3 regions of the Paenibacillus antri genome follow, and region 1 is predicted to be linked to each of the others. Evidence: riboswitches for the same ligand, from Rfam matches in the RefSeq annotation. Region 1 holds a riboswitch; each other region holds the start of a gene.
The links. Region 1 has a riboswitch for ZMP and ZTP ahead of FE782_RS15155 (trimeric intracellular cation channel family protein). Riboswitches for the same ligand answer to the same signal wherever they lie in the genome.

Region 1 (3,264 bases):
ATCGTTCTTGCCGCTTCGCGTCGAACCCGGTACCGCGGAATCGTGGTTGTTTCCGGGCGGCTTGCGCTTTTGCTGCTTCTGCGAATTGCGATGAGACATGAGAGCTCCTCCCTTCCGAAACAAGGTGCAGTGGATAGCAATAAGAGTATCCCCCTCCCGCCGCGGTCGTATGACAAGCCCGCGCGCCGGATGGGCGACCCTTCGATAAACTTTGGGCGATGGCCCCCGGGCGTTCGCACACCCGCACTTCTCGTCCCCTTCGTATATTGCAGAAGAACGGAGGGGGGTGGATCGAAATGGCAGCTGTAGGATGCGGTGTAGGCGGTGGATTCACTTCCGTAGGCGCGATCTTGGTGTTGTTCATCTTGTTGGTGATCATCAGCCGGTCGGTGTTGGGTTATTAATCGGAATCGATAAGGGGAAGAGCCTCGCGACTTGCTTCGCGGGGCTCTTTTTCCTTAGTTTCAAAAAATCGAATATTTGCGAAGAGATCGGATATTTCCGCCCTCGGACGCGAAATCTAAGGGAAAAGAGAGCTACCCGAGGAGGAGTCCGGATGTCGGACGAGCAGCAAGAGGCGCTGAAGAAGATCACCGACGAGATGGTAACGACGAAGACGCATTGGTTTGAATATTGGCAAACATTTTCGGCTTTCGACACTTGGCAATTTTGGGCGACGATATTGATCTTCGTGGCCCCGTTAATCTTATTATTTATTTTCTTGGATCGGAGCAAGGCGTTCCGAATCGGTTTCTTCGGTTTCGGGGTCCACATGATCACCGTGTACATCGACGCCTTCGGCACGACGCACGGGTTATGGGAATATCCGTTCAAGTGGTTGCCGTTCTTGACGAACAGTCTCGGATTGGACGCGTCTCTATTGCCTGTGTCTTACATGCTTCTGTACCAATTCACCCTTCGGCATAAGAAGAGTTACCTTCTGTACATGATCGGTCTGAGCCTGGTTTTCGCCTTCGGGGTTAAGCCGCTGATGGGAGCGTTGGATTTGTTCCAGTTATACAAAGGGATGAACTATGCGCATATCTTCATCGCATACCTGCTGCTCGCCTCGATTCCGTATTGGATCACGGAAGGCTTCGCGAAATACCAGGACCGGGCGGCGCGGCCGTCCGGGGCCTAAGCGAAAGAAGCCCCAGCCATACGCGAGTCGGATCAGACCGATCCGGCGGAAGAACGGGAGCTTTTCAATTTGGCCTGTTGCTTATACTCGCTGGGCGTCATCCCCGTTATTTTCTTGAATTGCGTGCAGAAGTGCGGATAGCTCGAGAAGCCGATCTGTTCGCATAGCTTATGGCTCTTCATCTCTTGGCCGAGCAGCAGCTGCTTGGCGAGCTGCCCGAGCTCGGCCGCGCGTTCGGGCGAACGCTGCACGAATTCAAGGGGGCGACCCGGGACATGATCGCCGAGAACGAGAACGAGAACGAGAACGAGAAACGATAATCCGCTGGATCGATTCGCTCAAATCCCTTCAGAAATCGAAGGGATTTTTTGCATGCCGCCGGTGCCGCGAATTGTGCTGGACATCCGGCGTAAGCGGTGATATCTTAAGTGTGTATCAAAACCGGATTCGTTATGACATGATGCATTCGAACGCGCGTAACTGGCGAAGCGTGGGGGACCACGAGGGAGCGCGCGGGGATATAGCCGTACGCCTGGGCGAAGTGTTTGACGGAAGGGGACTCCCTTGTCAGACGCTTTTTTTTCATGCACAGAGAGGGGATATGGACCATGTTCGCATGGGAGCTGTTGACGTTCATCGGCACGGTGGCGTTCGCGATGAGCGGCTCGATGTCGGCGATGGAAGAAGAGTACGATATCTTGGGCGTGTACGCGCTCGGGCTGGTGACGGCGTTCGGCGGCGGCATTCTGCGCAATCTCGTGATCGACGCGCCGACGCGCTCCTTGTGGGAGCAAGGCGATCTGCTCGTCACCGCCCTCGTCGCGAGCTCGATCGTCTACTTCGCGCCGCGTCTCTGGGCCAACCACGTACAGAAGTGGGTGTTCTTCGACGCCGTCGGCCTCGCCGCCTTCGCCATTCAAGGCGCCTTGCTCGCCGCGCAGAAGGGACTGCCGCTGCCGGCGGTCATGATCGCGGCGCTGCTCACCGGCTGCGGCGGCGGCGTCATCCGCGACATCCTAGCGCGGCGCAAGCCGCTCGTCTTCCGCGAGGAAGTGTACGGCGTCTGGGCGATGCTCGGCGGTCTCGTCGTCGCCATGGGCTTCGGCGAGACCGGCTGGGAGATGTACGTCTTGTTCGCCGGCTTGCTGGCGCTTCGCATGTGGTCGGTCAAGAAGGGATGGCAGCTGCCGAAGCGGTCGTTCCGGAGCGGCATGTCCGGTTTGGCGAAGCGAGAAGCGTAAGAAAAAAATCCCCGAGGCCAACTGTGGCCCGGGGATTTTTTTATGTACGGAGGCCGAGGCAACCCTTACGCCCGGCCGCCGCGCGCCAACGTCTCTTCCGCGATTTGCACCATTCTGCGAACCATATGGCCCCCGATAGCGCCCGTGTCGCGAGTCGAGACATAACCGTAATACCCGTCCGGCGGCAGCTGCACCCCGACCTCCTGAGCGATTTGATGTTTCAGTTGATCCATGGCCGCATTGGCTTCCGGGACGATCAGGCTGCTAGGGTTCGAATATTTGCTCATGCGATAACACCTCCATTGGATTTGAAGATATTGTTCGACAATTCTGACAACGATATGCAAGCGGTCTCCGCATTTTTTCTTTCCTTGTCTTTCCACCCCTTTGGCGAAAAGCCCCCTCATTTTCCGAACGATCCGCCTTGTACGCCCGGCCGCTCTCCGGAATCGCCGTCCGGTCCATCGAAAATTTCGCATTCGTCCGGTGCATTCGCCCACGCCCAGAACGCCCGCGAGGTTGCTTGGCGATGCGCTTTTTTTCAGAAATACTTTAAGTAAAGCCCCCCGCACCCGTCTAGGTTCCTCGAATACACTATCATAGGTTTTGATGCAACCAATAAGCAATGCTTATATAGGGCGGGGTGAAACGATGGAAGCGGAAATTGTAGCGATGGGTTTTTTGGTAGGCGCGCTCGTAGGATTGACGGGCGTCGGCGGCGCGGCCTTGTTGACCCCGGTGCTCATGTGGATCGGGATCTCCCCCAGCGTCGCGATCGCGACGGACCTGTTCTATAACTCGGTTACGAAGCTGTTCGGAAGCATTCAGCATATCCGGCAGAAGACGATTAACTTGGGGCTCGTGAAATATCTCGCGATCGGC
Region 2 (3,264 bases), on a different contig from region 1:
GAACGCGACGCCCTTCGCCGCGATGATGTGCATGAGCGGACCGCCTTGCGTGCCCGGGAAGACAGCCTTGTCGATCGCTTGCGCCCACGGCTTGCGGCACAGGATGAGGCCGCCGCGCGGACCGCGCAGCGTCTTGTGCGTCGTGCTCGTCACGAAGTGCGCGTGCGGCACCGGGCTCGGGTGCATGCCGCCGGCGACGAGTCCCGCGATATGCGCCATGTCGACCATGAACAAGGCGCCGACGTCTTGCGCGATGGAGCTGAGCGCTTCGAAGTCGATGATGCGCGGGTACGCCGACGCGCCCGCGACGATCATCCGCGGCATATGCTTGAACGCGAGCTTGCGCACCTTGTCGTAATCGATCGTGTGCGTGTCGTCTTCAACACCGTAAGGCACGAAGTTATACAAGATGCCGGACGCGTTGACCGGGCTGCCGTGCGTCAGGTGACCGCCGTGCGCCAGGTTCATGCCGAGCACCGTGTCGCCCGGCTTCAGCGCCGCGAGGTAGACGGCGAGGTTCGCCTGCGCGCCGGAGTGCGGCTGCACGTTCGCGTGCTCCGCGCCGAACAGCTGCTTCACGCGGTCGCGCGCGAGATCCTCGGCGACGTCGACGTATTCGCAGCCGCCGTAGTATCGGCGGCCCGGATAGCCTTCCGCGTATTTGTTCGTCAACACGGAGCCCATCGCTTCGAGGACGGCTTCGCTGACGATATTTTCCGATGCGATCAATTCGATGTTGTCCCGCTGGCGGCCGAGCTCGAGGCCCATCGCCTTCAGCATGTCCGGATCTTGCGCTCTCAAGTGTTCCATCGTATTCTCCATCTCCCTATTCTTCTTTCGTATTCGTCGGTTGTTCTATGACGTAGACGGCGCGCGCGCCGCCGATCAGCTTCGGCCGCGCGTACGCCGCGTTCACTCTGGCTTCCCCGATGCGGCGGACGGCCGGTCGGAACGGCACCGCCACCTTGCGCAGATGCATCCCGATCAACGTCTCCCCGATGTCGATCCCGGCATGCGCCGCGATCTCCTCGACCATGACCGCGCCTTGGACGTTCCGGTACGCGTACGACGCCATCGCGCCGCCCGCCTTCGGCACCGGTACGACGGTCACCGGCTCGAGGCCGTATCGCTCGGCCGCATCCGGTTCGACGACCAGCGCGCGATTCAGATGCTCGCAGCATTGATACGCCACATAGATGCCCGTCTCGCGCCGAAATCGCTGCAGCCCGTCGAACAGCGCCGCCGCGACGTCCGACGCGCCCGCCGTGCCGATGCGGCTCCCGAGCACCTCGCTCGTGCTGACGCCGACGACGAACAACCGCCCTGCGGTCAATCCCCCCGCCTGCGCCGTCTCCATCGCCGTCCGGTATACATCCTCCGCCCAACGTTCGCGATCCGTCGTCATGTTCGCACCGCCTTGCTTGATTTATGGATGAAGGTTCGACTGCGCTTCCAGCGCGCACACCTTGCCGATCCGATTCTTATGCCGCTCCCCTTGCGAAAACTCGGTCGCGAGCCACGTGCCGACGATTTCCTGCGCCAGTCCCGGCCCGATTACGCGCTCGCCCATCGCGAGAACGTTGGTATCGTTATGCTCCCGCGTCGCCTTCGCCGAAAAGACGTCGTGCACGAGCGCGCAGCGGATGCCCGGCACCTTGTTCGCCGCGATCGACATGCCGATGCCCGTGCCGCAAATCAGAATGCCTCGGTCGGCCTTGCCCGACACGACTTGATTGCACACCGCCGACGCGAAGTCGGGATAGTCGACCGATTCCGGCCCGTGCGCGCCGAAATCCTCCAGCTCATGCCCCAGGGAACGAATGAACTCGAGCAGCTCCGCCTTGAGCCGATAGCCGGCGTGATCCGCTCCGATCGCGATCTTCATCTGAACCGCCTCCTCTTCTTCTGAGCCATATTATACCCCAAACGGCAAAAAAGAGCATACGACGGAAACGTTCCGTCCATGCTCTGCCCAGGCGACCGGCCGTATGTCCCGATGCTCCAATGTGGTACTCCACAAATGTCGCCAGTTACATCGGGTTCCATTCGAAATATGGTGCTTCCATCATACCGCATCCGTCATTCGCTGTAAAGACGATCCAACGCCGCCGCGATCGCGGTTTCGATCTCGTCGGCCGTCTTCTCGTAGCGCGCGCGGCTGCCTCCGATCGGGTCCTGCACGTCCGGATTCGGCAGCCGCCGATCCAGCTCGTACAGCTTCTCCCGCTCTTCGTTCGAAATCTGCTGCCCGAGCGCGAGGCGCATCTGCAGCTCGGCCGCGAGCGACTCCCGCTCCGCGAACAGCGCCGCCGTCTCGGGGTCCCCGCCCGCGTATTCCTTCAGCGCGAACGTCTTCTCGACCGCATCGGGATACAATTCTAATAGATGCCGCTTATGATGCGACGTCATCGTCAAGATCAGATCGGCCCAACGTACGAGCTCCGGCGTCGCTTCGCTCGAGCGAAACCCGCTCGGGTCGACGCCCCGCTCCCGCAGCACGTCCGCGGCATGGCCCGACATCGGCTGCCCCGGGACCGCGGCCACGCCGGCCGATTTCACTTCCACGGGAACGCCCCGCGCCGCCGCCCGCTTGCGGAACAACGCTTCGGCCATCGGGCTTCGGCACGTATTACCGGTACATACCAATAAAATTCGTTTCACGCGCTTTCCACCCCCCTTGGTCTTATTTTATGTAAAACGACCAAGAAGTACAAACCGCCTCGGCCTCCTTAAATTAGGAACAACACGCCGAAGACGAGCAGCACCGCGCCTCCGAGCGCTTCGCCGTACTCGCCGATCATCTGGCCGACGCGCCGGCCGACGAGCAGCCCGACGACGGACAGCAAACCGCCCATCGCGCCGAACAGCAGCACGGTCAACGCCAGGTCCGTCGCGAACATGCCGAGCGAGACGCCGACCGACAGCGAATCGACGCTGACGCTGATCGCGAACGCCAGCAAGCCGAACAGCGACCCCGTATTGAACGACGGGGCGTCGCCCGCGCGCAGCGAGTTGTAAATCATGTGTCCGCCCAAGACGACGAGCAGGCCGCCGCCGATCATGGACGCGACGCCGCCGAGCAGTACGCTGACGTACTGGCCCATGAATAGGCCGACGAGCGGCATGATGACGTGGAACGCGGCGATCGCGGCGCTGATTCTCGCCACGTGCAGCAGACGAATGCCCTTCATTCCGATGCCGACGCATAACGAGAACGCGTCCATGCCGAGCGCGACGGCGATCAGGAGGATCGTCGTCGTCGAC
Region 3 (3,264 bases), on a different contig from region 1:
GCGCTCGACGACCCGAACCTGATCGCCACCGTCCACTATTACGGGTTCTGGCCGTTCAGCGTCAACATCGCCGGCTTCACCCGATTCAACGAAGAGACGAAGAACGACGTCGTTCAAACGTTCGATCGTGTCTATACCACGTTCGTGTCCCAAGGCATTCCGGTCGTCTTGGGCGAATACGGTCTGCTTGGCTTCGATAACCATACGGGAACGATCGAGCAAGGCGAAAAGCTGAAGTTTTTCGAGTTTCTGCTTCATTACGTGCAGGAGCGGGGCATTACCCATATGCTGTGGGACAACGGACAGCACCTGAACCGAACCGAGCTGGAATGGAACGACCCGCAGCTGATCGATATGCTGAAAGCCAGCTGGAAGGCGCGTTCCGCGACCGCGGAAACCGATTTGATCTTCGTGCGTAAAGGCGAGGAGACGCAGGATGCCGTCATCGCGTTCGACTTGAACGACAGACGATTGGTCGGTCTTCGTCACGACGGAAAGCAGCTGCGCCGAGGCGAGGATTACGCGTTCGACGGCAATGCGTTGACGGTGAAGGCCGCCTTGCTGTCGGAGCTGACCGCGTCGGGGGAATACGGGGAACGCGCGGAGTTGGCCGCGGACTTCAACCGCGGCGCGGATTGGACGTTCGACGTCATCGTCTTCGATTCGCCGGTTCTTGAGGACGCGACGGGCACGACGGAGTCGTTCTCGATCCCGACCGCGTTCCATGGCGATCGCTTGGCGACGATGGAAGCCGTATACGCGGCGGGAGGCAACGCCGGCCCGCAAAACTGGACGTCGTTCAAGGAATTCGCGTACGCGTTCTCGCCGTCGTACGACGCGAACGAGATCAAGCTGACGCCGAACTTCTTCAAGGAAGTGAACGACGGCGAAGTGCTGCTGACGTTCCATTTCTGGAGCGGGGAGAAGGTCGCGTACACGATAACGAAAGCCGGCGAATCCGTAACGGGGAACGCGGCGGAATGAGCCGAAGGGGACTGTCTCATCCGGAGACGGTCCCCACTTTTTTGCGCTCATATGATCTTATAATGCGGTTCGATTTTCGTTCGATTTTCGTTCGCTCGCTTCTCCGCCGCGTCTACGGTGTGCTTCAGCAGCGTCGCGATCGTGACCGGACCGACGCCCGCCGGAACGGGGGTGATCGCCGAGGCGTTCGAAAGGCACGCGTCGAAGTCGACGTCGCCGACGTTGCCCGGATTGTAGCCGGCATCGAGGACGACTGCGCCGGGCTTGATCCAATCGCCTTGCACGAACTTCGGCTTGCCGACCGCCGCGACGACGATGTCCCCGGCGCCGACGACGTCCGGAAGCCGCTCCGTCTTGGAGTGGCAGATCGTCACGGTAGCGTTCCGATTCAGCAGCATGACGGACACCGGCTTCCCGAGGATCGGACTTCTTCCGATGACGACGGCGTGCTTCCCCTCTATGGGTAGGTTGTAATAATCCAGAATCGACACGATCGCCGCCGGCGTGCAGGACGGGAAGTCCGCGAAGCCGAACGCATTCCTCGCGAAGCCGAGCGTCGTCACGCCGTCGACGTCCTTCTCGATCGCGATCGCTTCGAACGCCGCTCGCTCGTCGATGCCATGCGGTACAGGGTGCTGAAGCAGAATGCCGTGAACCGCCGGGTCGTCGTTCAAGCGGCGGATGACGTCGACGAGCTCTTCCGTCGTCGTCGCCTCCGGCAGGTCGACGCGGACGGAATCGATTCCCAGCCTCCTGCATGCATTGCCCTTCATCTTCACATACGTCGCCGACGACGGATCGTCTCCGACCAGAATCGTCGCGAGCCGCGGCACGACGCCGCGCTCCGCAAGCGCCCCGATCCGCGCCGCCAGCTTCTCCTTGATGGCCGCAGCCACCGCGTTCCCGTCCAAGATCAACGGTTGTTCTCTCATTCGATCCCATCCCTTCGAAGGTGTAAGAAAACAGAAAGAGGCAAGGGGTTTCCCCCTTACCTCTGCCCAGGCGTTCGGCCGTTGTCGCCATGCGCTCCCCCGTGGTATCCACGTTACGCCAGTTACGCATGCCCTTAAGTTTCCTATATTATAGTTCGAGATTCCCGCCGAAGCAACGACCGTTTTATTCCGGTGCGTCCTTCACCCGTTCGACCTTCTCCGCGTCTTCGACTCCGATCGTGACGCTCCATTGATCGAGCGCCGCGTCGTACTCGGCTTGGCGAACGACCGGGACCGCCGCGGATTCGTAAGCCCGCAGCGCTTCCCGCACCGCGTCCGCCTCCGATAAATCCGCGCCGGACGGCTTCGGGCTGAGGACGATCGTCGCGCGATCGGCTTTCGCCCGCGCCGGGTACGATTCTTGCGATTCGCCGTACCACACCTGCACCCTCTGACCGACCTTCGCCTTCCTCGGCGCCGAGGAAAACCAGATCGCCGAGCGATCCGCCGCGACGACCAACATACGATCGTCCTGCTTCTTCACGACATACCCTTCGATCCCTGGAGGCGGCCCGACGGCTCGATCCTCGAACGTCCCCCGGCACCCCGCGATCGTCGCGGCCGACAACAACGACAGCGCCAAAATCCAAACCGACGTACGGCGAAACGCGCTCATCCCATCCCTCTTTCCAAGGCTACCGATATACCCCTAGACGATCTTTTCGGGAAAAGGGTTGCGTTCCGCTCGAAGGTTTACCGCCGCCGAATGAGTTGTTCCCGCCGGGGACCGACGGATACGTACGAAACCGGAACGCCGATCGACGACTCGACGAATTCGACGTACCGCCTTGCCGCGGGCGGAAGCGCCTCGAACGTTCGGCAGTCTGCGATGTCGCAAAGCCAACCGTCGAGCGTCTCGAGCACCGGAGCGGCCTTCTCCAACGCTCCGGTCGTCGGGAAGCGCCCGACGACGCGGCCGTCTTCCAGGCGATACGCCGTGCATACCGGGAGGCGGTCCAAGTACCCGAGCACGTCGAGGTTCGTCAGCGCGACCTCGGTCGCCCCTTGCAGCCGGCATCCGTACCGCGTCGCGACGGCGTCGAACCAGCCGACGCGCCTCGGGCGGCCCGTCACCGCCCCGTATTCCCCCGCGTCGCCGCCGCGGCGGCGGAGCTCCTCGGCGGCGGAGCCGCTCAGCTCGGTCGCGAACGGGCCGGCGCCGACGCAGCTCGAGTATGCCTTCGTAACGGCGAGTACGTTCGCGATGCTTCCCGCCGGCAGCCCCGCTCCGACGGACGCGAAGCCGGCCAGCGGCGAGGACGACGTCGAGTACGGGTAGATGCCGTGG

Region 2: linked by a shared signal. The riboswitch ahead of rpiB (ribose 5-phosphate isomerase B) and the one ahead of FE782_RS15155 (trimeric intracellular cation channel family protein) in region 1 are both predicted to bind ZMP and ZTP.
Region 3: linked by a shared signal. The riboswitch ahead of FE782_RS24895 (bifunctional 5,10-methylenetetrahydrofolate dehydrogenase/5,10-methenyltetrahydrofolate cyclohydrolase) and the one ahead of FE782_RS15155 (trimeric intracellular cation channel family protein) in region 1 are both predicted to bind ZMP and ZTP.

The regions. Positions count from the first base shown of each region.
Region 1 is NZ_VCIW01000009.1:122,173-125,436, forward strand. It holds gene FE782_RS32910 (YjcZ family sporulation protein) at 297-404, shown strand; gene FE782_RS15140 (CBO0543 family protein) at 557-1,141, shown strand; gene FE782_RS33305 (helix-turn-helix domain-containing protein) at 1,174-1,323, opposite strand; gene FE782_RS15150 (Sec-independent protein translocase family protein) at 1,312-1,461, shown strand; ZMP/ZTP riboswitch at 1,608-1,686, shown strand; gene FE782_RS15155 (trimeric intracellular cation channel family protein) at 1,750-2,382, shown strand; gene FE782_RS15160 (alpha/beta-type small acid-soluble spore protein) at 2,448-2,669, opposite strand; gene FE782_RS15165 (sulfite exporter TauE/SafE family protein) at 3,034-3,264, shown strand, end outside.
Region 2 is NZ_VCIW01000014.1:19,833-23,096, reverse strand. It holds gene glyA (serine hydroxymethyltransferase) at 1-810, opposite strand, end outside; gene FE782_RS19280 (TIGR01440 family protein) at 827-1,405, opposite strand; gene rpiB (ribose 5-phosphate isomerase B) at 1,427-1,885, opposite strand; ZMP/ZTP riboswitch at 1,964-2,044, opposite strand; gene FE782_RS19270 (low molecular weight protein arginine phosphatase) at 2,080-2,661, opposite strand; gene FE782_RS19265 (manganese efflux pump MntP) at 2,730-3,264, opposite strand, start outside.
Region 3 is NZ_VCIW01000020.1:146,439-149,702, forward strand. It holds gene FE782_RS24890 (cellulase family glycosylhydrolase) at 1-984, shown strand, start outside; gene FE782_RS24895 (bifunctional 5,10-methylenetetrahydrofolate dehydrogenase/5,10-methenyltetrahydrofolate cyclohydrolase) at 1,032-1,916, opposite strand; ZMP/ZTP riboswitch at 1,974-2,052, opposite strand; gene FE782_RS24900 (DUF3221 domain-containing protein) at 2,101-2,592, opposite strand; gene FE782_RS24905 (adenylosuccinate synthase) at 2,670-3,264, opposite strand, start outside.